Regions from separate parts of the Arthrobacter sp. E44 genome, predicted to be linked through region 1. Evidence: riboswitches for the same ligand, from Rfam matches in the RefSeq annotation. Region 1 holds a riboswitch; the other holds the start of a gene.

The links. A riboswitch is a leader RNA that binds a small molecule or an ion and turns the genes downstream of it on or off. The one in region 1 is predicted to bind thiamine pyrophosphate.
Region 2: another riboswitch for thiamine pyrophosphate. It lies ahead of thiO (glycine oxidase ThiO); the one in region 1 lies ahead of thiD (bifunctional hydroxymethylpyrimidine kinase/phosphomethylpyrimidine kinase).

What each region holds. Positions count from the first base shown of each region.
Region 1 covers NZ_JBHDJA010000012.1:58,545-62,619, reverse strand. The annotation lists gene ACETK3_RS12355 (Rne/Rng family ribonuclease) at 1-2,244, shown strand, start outside; TPP riboswitch at 2,420-2,517, shown strand; gene thiD (bifunctional hydroxymethylpyrimidine kinase/phosphomethylpyrimidine kinase) at 2,525-4,045, shown strand.
Region 2 covers NZ_JBHDJA010000001.1:139,068-143,142, reverse strand. The annotation lists gene ACETK3_RS00655 (thiazole synthase) at 1-101, opposite strand, end outside; gene thiS (sulfur carrier protein ThiS) at 106-342, opposite strand; gene thiO (glycine oxidase ThiO) at 339-1,667, opposite strand; TPP riboswitch at 1,660-1,779, opposite strand; gene thiE (thiamine phosphate synthase) at 1,807-2,556, shown strand; gene ACETK3_RS00635 (RNB domain-containing ribonuclease) at 2,596-4,075, shown strand, end outside.

The DNA of each region.
Region 1 (4,075 bases):
GACACGGGCCGCCGCCGCACGGTCATCACCGAAGCCGAGTTCCTGGCCCGCCGGGAGTCCGTTGACCGGCAGATGATCGTTCGCCAGCGCGACGACAGAATCCAGATCGCGGTCCTCGAAGACGGCGTGCTGGCCGAGCACTTCGTATCCAAGACCCAGCAGGACTCGTTGATCGGCAACGTGTACCTGGGCAAGGTCCAGAACGTCCTGCCGTCCATGGAAGCGGCGTTCGTGGACATCGGGCGCGGCCGCAACGCGGTCCTGTACGCCGGCGAGGTCAACTGGGAAGCGGTGAACCTCGAGGGCAAGCAGCGCCGCATCGAAAACGCGCTGAAGTCCGGCGATACCGTCCTGGTCCAGGTCACCAAGGACCCCGTGGGCCACAAGGGTGCCCGCCTCACCAGCCAGATCTCGCTGCCCGGACGCTACCTGGTGTACGTACCCGGCGGGTCCATGACCGGCATCTCCCGCAAGCTGCCCGACGTCGAACGGAACCGCCTCAAGCGCATCCTCAAAGACCGCCTGCCCGAGCACGCCGGCGTCATTGTCCGCACTGCCGCCGAGGGCGCTTCCGAGGAAGAGCTCACGCACGACATCAACAGGCTGCGGGCCCAGTGGGAAGGCATCGAAAGCCAGTCGGCCTCCACCAAGATCCTGGCCCCCGAACTGCTCTACGGCGAACCGGACCTGACCATCAAGGTGGTCCGCGACGTCTTCAACGAGGACTTCTCCAAGCTCATCATCTCGGGCGAGGAAGCCTGGGACACCATCGAGGCCTACGTAACCTACGTGGCCCCGGACCTGGTGGGCCGTCTCGAGAAGTGGACCAAGGACCAGGACATCTTCTCCGCTTGGCGCATCGACGAGCAGATCCACAAGGCCCTCGAACGGAAGGTCTTCCTTCCCTCGGGCGGCTCCCTGGTGATCGATCGCACCGAGGCCATGACCGTGGTGGACGTCAACACCGGCAAGTTCACCGGCAGCGGCGGCAACCTCGAGGAAACTGTCACCAAGAACAACCTCGAAGCTGCCGAGGAAGTGGTACGCCAGCTGCGGCTGCGCGACATCGGCGGCATTATCGTGATCGACTTCATCGACATGGTGCTCGAATCCAACCGCGACCTGGTGCTGCGCCGCCTGGTGGAATGCCTGGGCCGCGACCGGACCAAGCACCAGGTTGCCGAAGTGACCTCTCTCGGCCTGGTCCAGATGACCCGCAAGCGCATGGGCACCGGGCTCCTGGAAGTCTTCGGCGAGCAGTGCGAGGCCTGCGCCGGCCGCGGCGTGGTGACCCACGACGATCCCGTGGAGCACCGCCGGGCCAATGTCGTGGCCGCCGAGCACCACCACGTCCAGCGCAATGACAACCGGCCCGAAGCCCGGCCGGAAGCCCACCGCACCGAAAGCCAGCGGACCGACAACAACCAGCCGGGCGCACGTTCGGAACGAAAGCGGCGGCGCGGACGCAACGGCCAGCAGCCCGAGGCCGCTCCGGCTCCTGCCGTCCAGGTCCACACCGTCCACCCGGACCCTACGGACGCTGAGCGGCATGCCAAGGCAGAAGCAACCCGCCTTGCCCTGGCCAACATCGCCGCTGCTGCCCACGCCGCCCACCTGCACGACGAAGAGGTGGCGGCAACCCGGCAGGTGCCCGCCGCCCCGCCTGCGCCGGCTCCGGCGGAGGAGAAACACGACGCCGACGCCCCCACGCGTCCGGCGGCTGTCCTGACATTCGGTGGCGAGGAAGTCCCGCTTCCGTTCGTGGAGCATGCGGAGGAGCAGCAGCCCAAGCCGGCTCTCACCTTGGACCGGCTCGCTGAAGCGTTCGCCCACCTGGGCCAGCCGGCGTCGTCCGTGGAGGACGCTCCGGCCAGGACCGCGGAGGTGCCGCAGGCAGCCGAACCGTCCGCACCGGCACCGGCCACGCCGGAATCAGGGGCTGAAGCCGGGGGAGCGGAAGCCCGCACCGCGGTGGAAGTTCCAGGCGAAAAGGACTATTCGGACCACACGCTGGAACAGTCCCGGCAGCGCCGTCCGCGGCGCCACCGGGGTGCCAGCCGTGCGCAGGGTGCCGCCAACGAGACCGCCGTCCAGCACCACGAAAACGTCCAGTCGACTGCCGGAGGCCATTCGCACGCGGCCAAGGCCCCGGAAATGGATAAGGCACAGGCCACCGCCGAACCGGGCAAGGCGGCAGCGGAACCGATTATCCTCGGCGTCGGCGTCCCGGCTTCGGAGCTGTAAGCCGGAAGCCCCGGACAGGCAACAAAGACACATTCAGGAGTCCCCGCTTTGTGGACGGTTCCCCGGTGAATGACACGGGGAACAGTCCCAGGGCGGGGACTCCTGCGTGCGGCACCCACCCCTTTGCGGCAGGTGCTGTCACCTTTCCTGGGAATACGCCCCAGCGGCTAGGCTGGAAACCGACACGGGGTGCCGCGCAAAAGGCCGGCTGAGATCCACACCCGTTGAACCTGTCCGGCTAGTACCGGCGAAGGGATGTCTCTTGTCTTCAACCCTTTCCATGCCCCTGCCAGCTGCATTCGATGCACCCATTGAGTTGCCGGCAGGCCGTGACGTTCCACGCGTCCTCTCCATCGCGGGCTCGGACCCGTCAGGCGGAGCGGGCATCCAGGCAGACCTTAAGAGCATCGCCGCGCATGGCGGCTATGGCATGGCCGCCATCACCGCCCTCACAGCCCAGAACACCCAGGGCGTGCAGGCCGTGCACGTTCCTCCGGCCGCTTTCCTGGCCCAGCAGCTGGATGCCGTCAGCGACGACATCAACATCGACGCCGTCAAGATCGGCATGCTGGGTGACAGGGAAGTGATCCGCACTGTGCGCGGCTGGCTCGAAAAGGTGCGTCCCGACGTCGTGGTTCTCGATCCGGTGATGGTTGCCACCAGCGGCGACCGGCTGCTGAAGGAATCGGCGGAAGCGGCACTTCGGGAACTGCTGCCCCTTGCCCACCTCATCACCCCCAACCTGCCCGAGCTTGCCATGCTGATGGGCGCTGCCCCTGCGGAGAGCTGGGATGAGGCGCTGGCCCAGGGCAGGCGCCTGGCCGATGCCACCGGGGCCACAATCCTGGTCAAGGGCGGGCACCTGGCGGGGGAGCGCTGTCCGGACGCTCTGGTCAACACCGCGGGCCTGCTCGGGGAGGAGATAGTGGAAGTCCCGGGACCCCGTATTGCCACCCGCAACAGCCACGGCACGGGATGCTCCCTTTCCTCCGCAATGGCAACCGTGCAGGCACGCCTGGGCGACTGGGAAGCAACACTGCGGACCGTCAAGCCCTGGCTGGCCGGCGCCCTCGAGAACTCGGGCCAGCTGTCAGTGGGCCGGGGGAACGGGCCAGTGCACCACTTCCACCATCTGCGGCCGGCACTGCAGGAAGGCGGCTTCGCGGCCCGGCTATGGACGGAAGCCCAACAGGACCTCGACGACATCTACGCGCTTGACTTCATCCGCGGCCTGGCCGCGGGAGACCTGGCCGAGAAGGACTTCGCCTACTACCTGGCCCAGGACGCCCTTTACCTCAACGGGTACTCCCGCGTTCTGGCCCGCACCAGCGCCCTGGCCCCCTCGGAGGCCGAACAATTGTTCTGGGCAGGATCGGCCCAGAATTGCCTCGAAGTGGAAACGGAACTCCACCGCTCCTGGCTCAGCACACGGCCGGTCCAGGGCGGCCTGGGCCCCGTCACCAAGGCCTACGTTGACCACCTCACAGCAGCATCGGCGTCGGGCAGCTACGCAGTCCTGGCGGCAGCCGTCCTGCCCTGCTTCTGGCTCTACGCCGAGGTGGGCAGGAAGCTGCACTCCCAGTTCCTTTCCAGCTGTGAGCCTGAAGGGCACGCCTACGCGGCGTGGCTGCGCACCTACGCCGACGAGGGCTTCGCCGAAGCCACCCGCCGGGCCATCGCCATCGTGGATGGGGCGGGGCGGAAAGCGTCGGACCATGAAAGAGCAGCGATGGTCACCGCGTTCAAGCAGTCCTGCCGCTTGGAAGTGGAATTCTTCGACGCGCCGAGACTTCATTCCTGACCGCTGCCGGCAGCGCCGCCGCTATGATGG
Region 2 (4,075 bases), on a different contig from region 1:
GTGCCCATGATGAGGCGGGATTTCAGGGCGACGCCGTCAATCACCAGGGCGTCGCCGGCACCGGTGTTCCCGGCGGGGTTGATGGTGCTGGTTTCGGTCATGGCGTCAGCCTCCCTGTACTGCTGTAACGAGTTCGATGTCGTCGCCCTCGGCGAGCGCCGTGGCGAACCATTGGCTGCGCGGCACCACCTGGGCGTTATGGGCGACGGCGACGCCCAGCTTCCCGCCGTCCGTCGCCTGCCCGTTGTCAGCCAGCGGGCGTCCGGTGACCTGGCTGACGAGTGTGGTGATGGAGGCGCCGTCGGCCACCGTGTGCGGGTTTCCGTTGAGGGTGATGTTCACGCTGTTTCCTTGGTGTGGGTGCCATTGTCGTGGAGGCCGTGGGTGGCCGTTCCCGGGCCGGAGAACCGGCCCGGGCGGAAGGGGACCCAGCGGGGGTCGGCTTTTCCGTCGAGCAGATCCGTGCAGATGGCTGCTGCAGCGGGTGTGAGCAGGACGCCGTGCCGGAAAAAACCGGTGGCGATGATGAGCCCCGGAACGTAACCGGCTTCCGTTGCGGATCCTTCGCTTCTTAAGGCCAGGTCCACCGGCACCCTTCCCAGCAGCGGCGCATTGTCCGGGGTTCCCGGGCGGGCCCGGGCCGTGCATTCCAGAAGTTCGAGCTCGGCGACGGCGGGCACCAGCGCCTGGGCATCGCGCAGCAGCTGGTAGACGCCGCCGGCACTGACGGCGTCGGACAGGGCGTCCTCGCGCTGGGTGGCTCCGATCACCACGGTCCCGTCCCGGCGCGGAACGATGTACACCGGAACTCCGTGCACCAGTCCCCGCACCGTTGCGGTCACCAGGGGCTGGAGGGGGCCGGGCACTGCAAGCCGGAGGATGTCCCCGTGGACGGGACGCAGGGGCAGCTCGAGGCCATGGGGGAGGTCCGCGAGCGCCCCCGCCTGCAGCCCGTTGGCCACCACGGTTTCCGCTGCCAGGACGGTGCCGCCACCGGCGAGCCGAACCCCCGTAACGATGCCGTCCTCCCACAACAGCCCGCTTGCCCGCTCCGGCACTGCGTAACCGTCCACTGCCCCTGCCACGGCGAGGTGGTGCGTTTCGCGGGCGCCGCCGGCCAGTGCCAGCCGCAGGGCCGCCACCAGCCGGCGGGGATCCACCTGGTGGTCCCCCGGGGTATCGAGGGCGCAGGCGATGGCGGGGCTGAGGAGGGGTTCGCGTTTGCGGGCCTCCCGGACGGTCAGGGGTTCCACGGACAGCCCGCTCGCCTGTTGAACTGTGCGCAGGTCCATCAGGGCGCGGCGGTCGGCGGCGTCGGCGCCCACGGCGAGTGTCGGCGTCGTGAGGTATCCGGAATCCGTGCCCGATGCATCGGCGACGGCGGCCGCGAATGCCGGCCACCGTGACGATGCCTCCAGCATGAGTTCCAGGAGGTCCTCCTCCTGGTAGTGCAGTTCGCTCACGGGGGCCAGCATGCCGGCGGCAGCCCAGCTCGCGCCGGAACCTGGCGCGTCGTCAATGAGGACGACGGAGCGTCCGGAACGCTGCAGTTCCCAGGCGATACCGTGTCCCACCACTCCCCCGCCAATGACGGCGACGTCGGCACGAAGGGTGGGGGGAATGGACGCATCAACGGACGAGGGCTGGGTGGTGCCGGGGGTACGCATCTGGGTTCCTTCCCTACGCCGGCATTAACCGGATCAGGTCAAGCGGTCGGCTCTGACGCCCTCTCAGCCCGGCGCTTTGTGACAGCTGCCGCGGGCTCCCGCAGTACCTCCCCAGTTTAGAGGAATTAGGCTTGCAGGCATGAATGCGACCACCCCTTCCCTTCCCGCAGGTTCCCACGCTCCGGCCGGCGGAGTTGCCAATGCCGAGGTTGTCAACGCCCGCGACAGCGAGGCCCTTAAGGCTGCCCGCCTGTATCTCTGCACCGATGCACGGCGGGACCGCGGCGATTTTGCGGAGTTCGTGGACGCGGCCTTTGCCGGCGGCGTGGACATCATTCAGCTGCGTGACAAGACCATCGAGGCAGCCGAGGAACTGGACCTTTTGGCTGTGCTGAAGGAAGTGGCGGTGCGGCGCGGCAAGCTGTGGGCGGTCAACGACCGCGCCGACATCGCCGTGCTTTCCGGGGCCCCGGTGTTCCATATCGGCCAGAAGGACCTGCCGCTGGCGGCCGCACGCACGCTGGTCGACGGCAACGCCGCCATCGGACTCTCCAGCCATACGCCCGAGCAGGTGGATGCCGCCCTTGCCGCAACTGCCGCACCGTCCGGGCTGGACTACTTCTGCGTGGGCCCTGTCTGGGCTACGCCCACCAAACCCGGCAGGGCCGCCGTCGGTCCCGAACTGGTCAAGTACGCGGCCGAGGCGTCACGGCAGGCTGCGGACCCGGTGCCCTGGTTTGCCATCGGCGGCATCGACCACGGCAACGTCCGCCAGGTGGCGGAGGCGGGTGCGCGCAGGATCGTGGTGGTCCGGGCCATCACCGAAGCCCCTGATCCCGCCGCAGCTGCTGCCTCCCTCCTCGACGCGCTGGACGCTGCCGGTTCCTGAGCCTGCTTAATCGCGGAACTTGGGGCTACGCTGAATTTTGTGTCACATCATCGGCTGGCTCCCAACGTCCACGACCATAAGAACGCCTTGGAAGAGGCGTTGGGCCTGCTGCGGACGGAGCTTGAGCTTCCGGGCCCGTATCCCGCAGAAGCCGTGGAAGACGCCCTGGCTGCCGTTGCGGCGCTGCAGCTGCCGTCCTACGACCTGACCGCCGTCGAGTTTGTCACCATCGACCCGGCATCCTCCACGGACCTGGACCAGGCAGTGTTTATTGAATTGGACGGGGACGGCTACCGCGTGATGTACGCGATCGCCGATGTTCCAGCCTTCGTTGCGCCGGGAGGCCCCCTGGACGCGGAGACGCGGCGGCGCGGACAGACGTTCTACGCTCCTGACGGCCGGATCCCACTGCACCCGGAGGTCATCAGCGAAGGGGCCGGGAGCCTGCTGCCCGGCCAGGAGTGTTCGGCCTTCGTCTGGGATTTCACGCTCGACGGCGAAGCAACCGTACTGACGGTCAGCGTCCGTCGCGCGAGGGTCCGCAGCCGCGACAAGCTCAGCTACCGGGGCGCCCAGGCAGCCCTCGACGCCGGGACCGCCCCGCCCGTGCTCCAGCTGCTCCGTGAGGTGGGCCTGAAGCGGGTGGCACTGGAACGGGCGCGTGAAGGTGCAAGCCTGAACATGCCTGAGCAGGAGATTGTCCAGCTGCCCGACGGCGGCTACCGGATTGACGCTGTTCCACAGCTTCCGGTGGAGGACTGGAACGCGCAGATTTCGCTGATGACCGGGATGGCGGCGGCGCAGCTCATGCTGGAGGGCAAGGTGGGCATCCTGCGCACCATGCCGGCCCCGGACGAACGGTCGCTGAAGCATTTTCGCCTGCAGACCGAGGTGCTGGGCAGGCCATGGGACGGCGAAGTCAGCTATGGCGAGTATCTGCGGTCCCTGGACCCCACCGATCCGCGGCAGCTGGCCATCATGCATTCGGCAGGCATGCTGTTCCGCGGAGCCTCCTACACCGCCTTCGACGGGACCGTCCCCGAGGATGGGATCCAGTCCGCCATCGGCGCTGCCTATGCCCACACCACCGCGCCGCTGCGCCGGTTAGTGGACCGCTTCGTGCTGGTCATCTGCGAGGCCCTGAGCAACGGCGGCGATGTTCCCGGCTGGGCGCGGGAGGCCCTGCCGCTGCTGCCGGGCATCATGGCAGGCTCGGACCAACTGGCGTCACGGATGGAACGCCTGGCCCTGGATACTGTGGAGGCGGCCCTGCTGCTGAACCACATCGGGCAGGAGTTCGACGCGATCGTGATCTCCGGGTCCAAGCCGCAGAACGGGAACACTAACGGCAACGGGAAAAACGGCAAGAACGGCAACGGCAGCTCCGGGATCATCCAGATTGCCGAACCCGCAGTGACGGCGCGCTGCGCCGGCGAGCTGGAGTCCGGCACCAAGGTCCGGGTCCGGCTGGTGTCCTCAGACATCACCACGCGGGAGATCCACTTCGAACTCGTCTCCT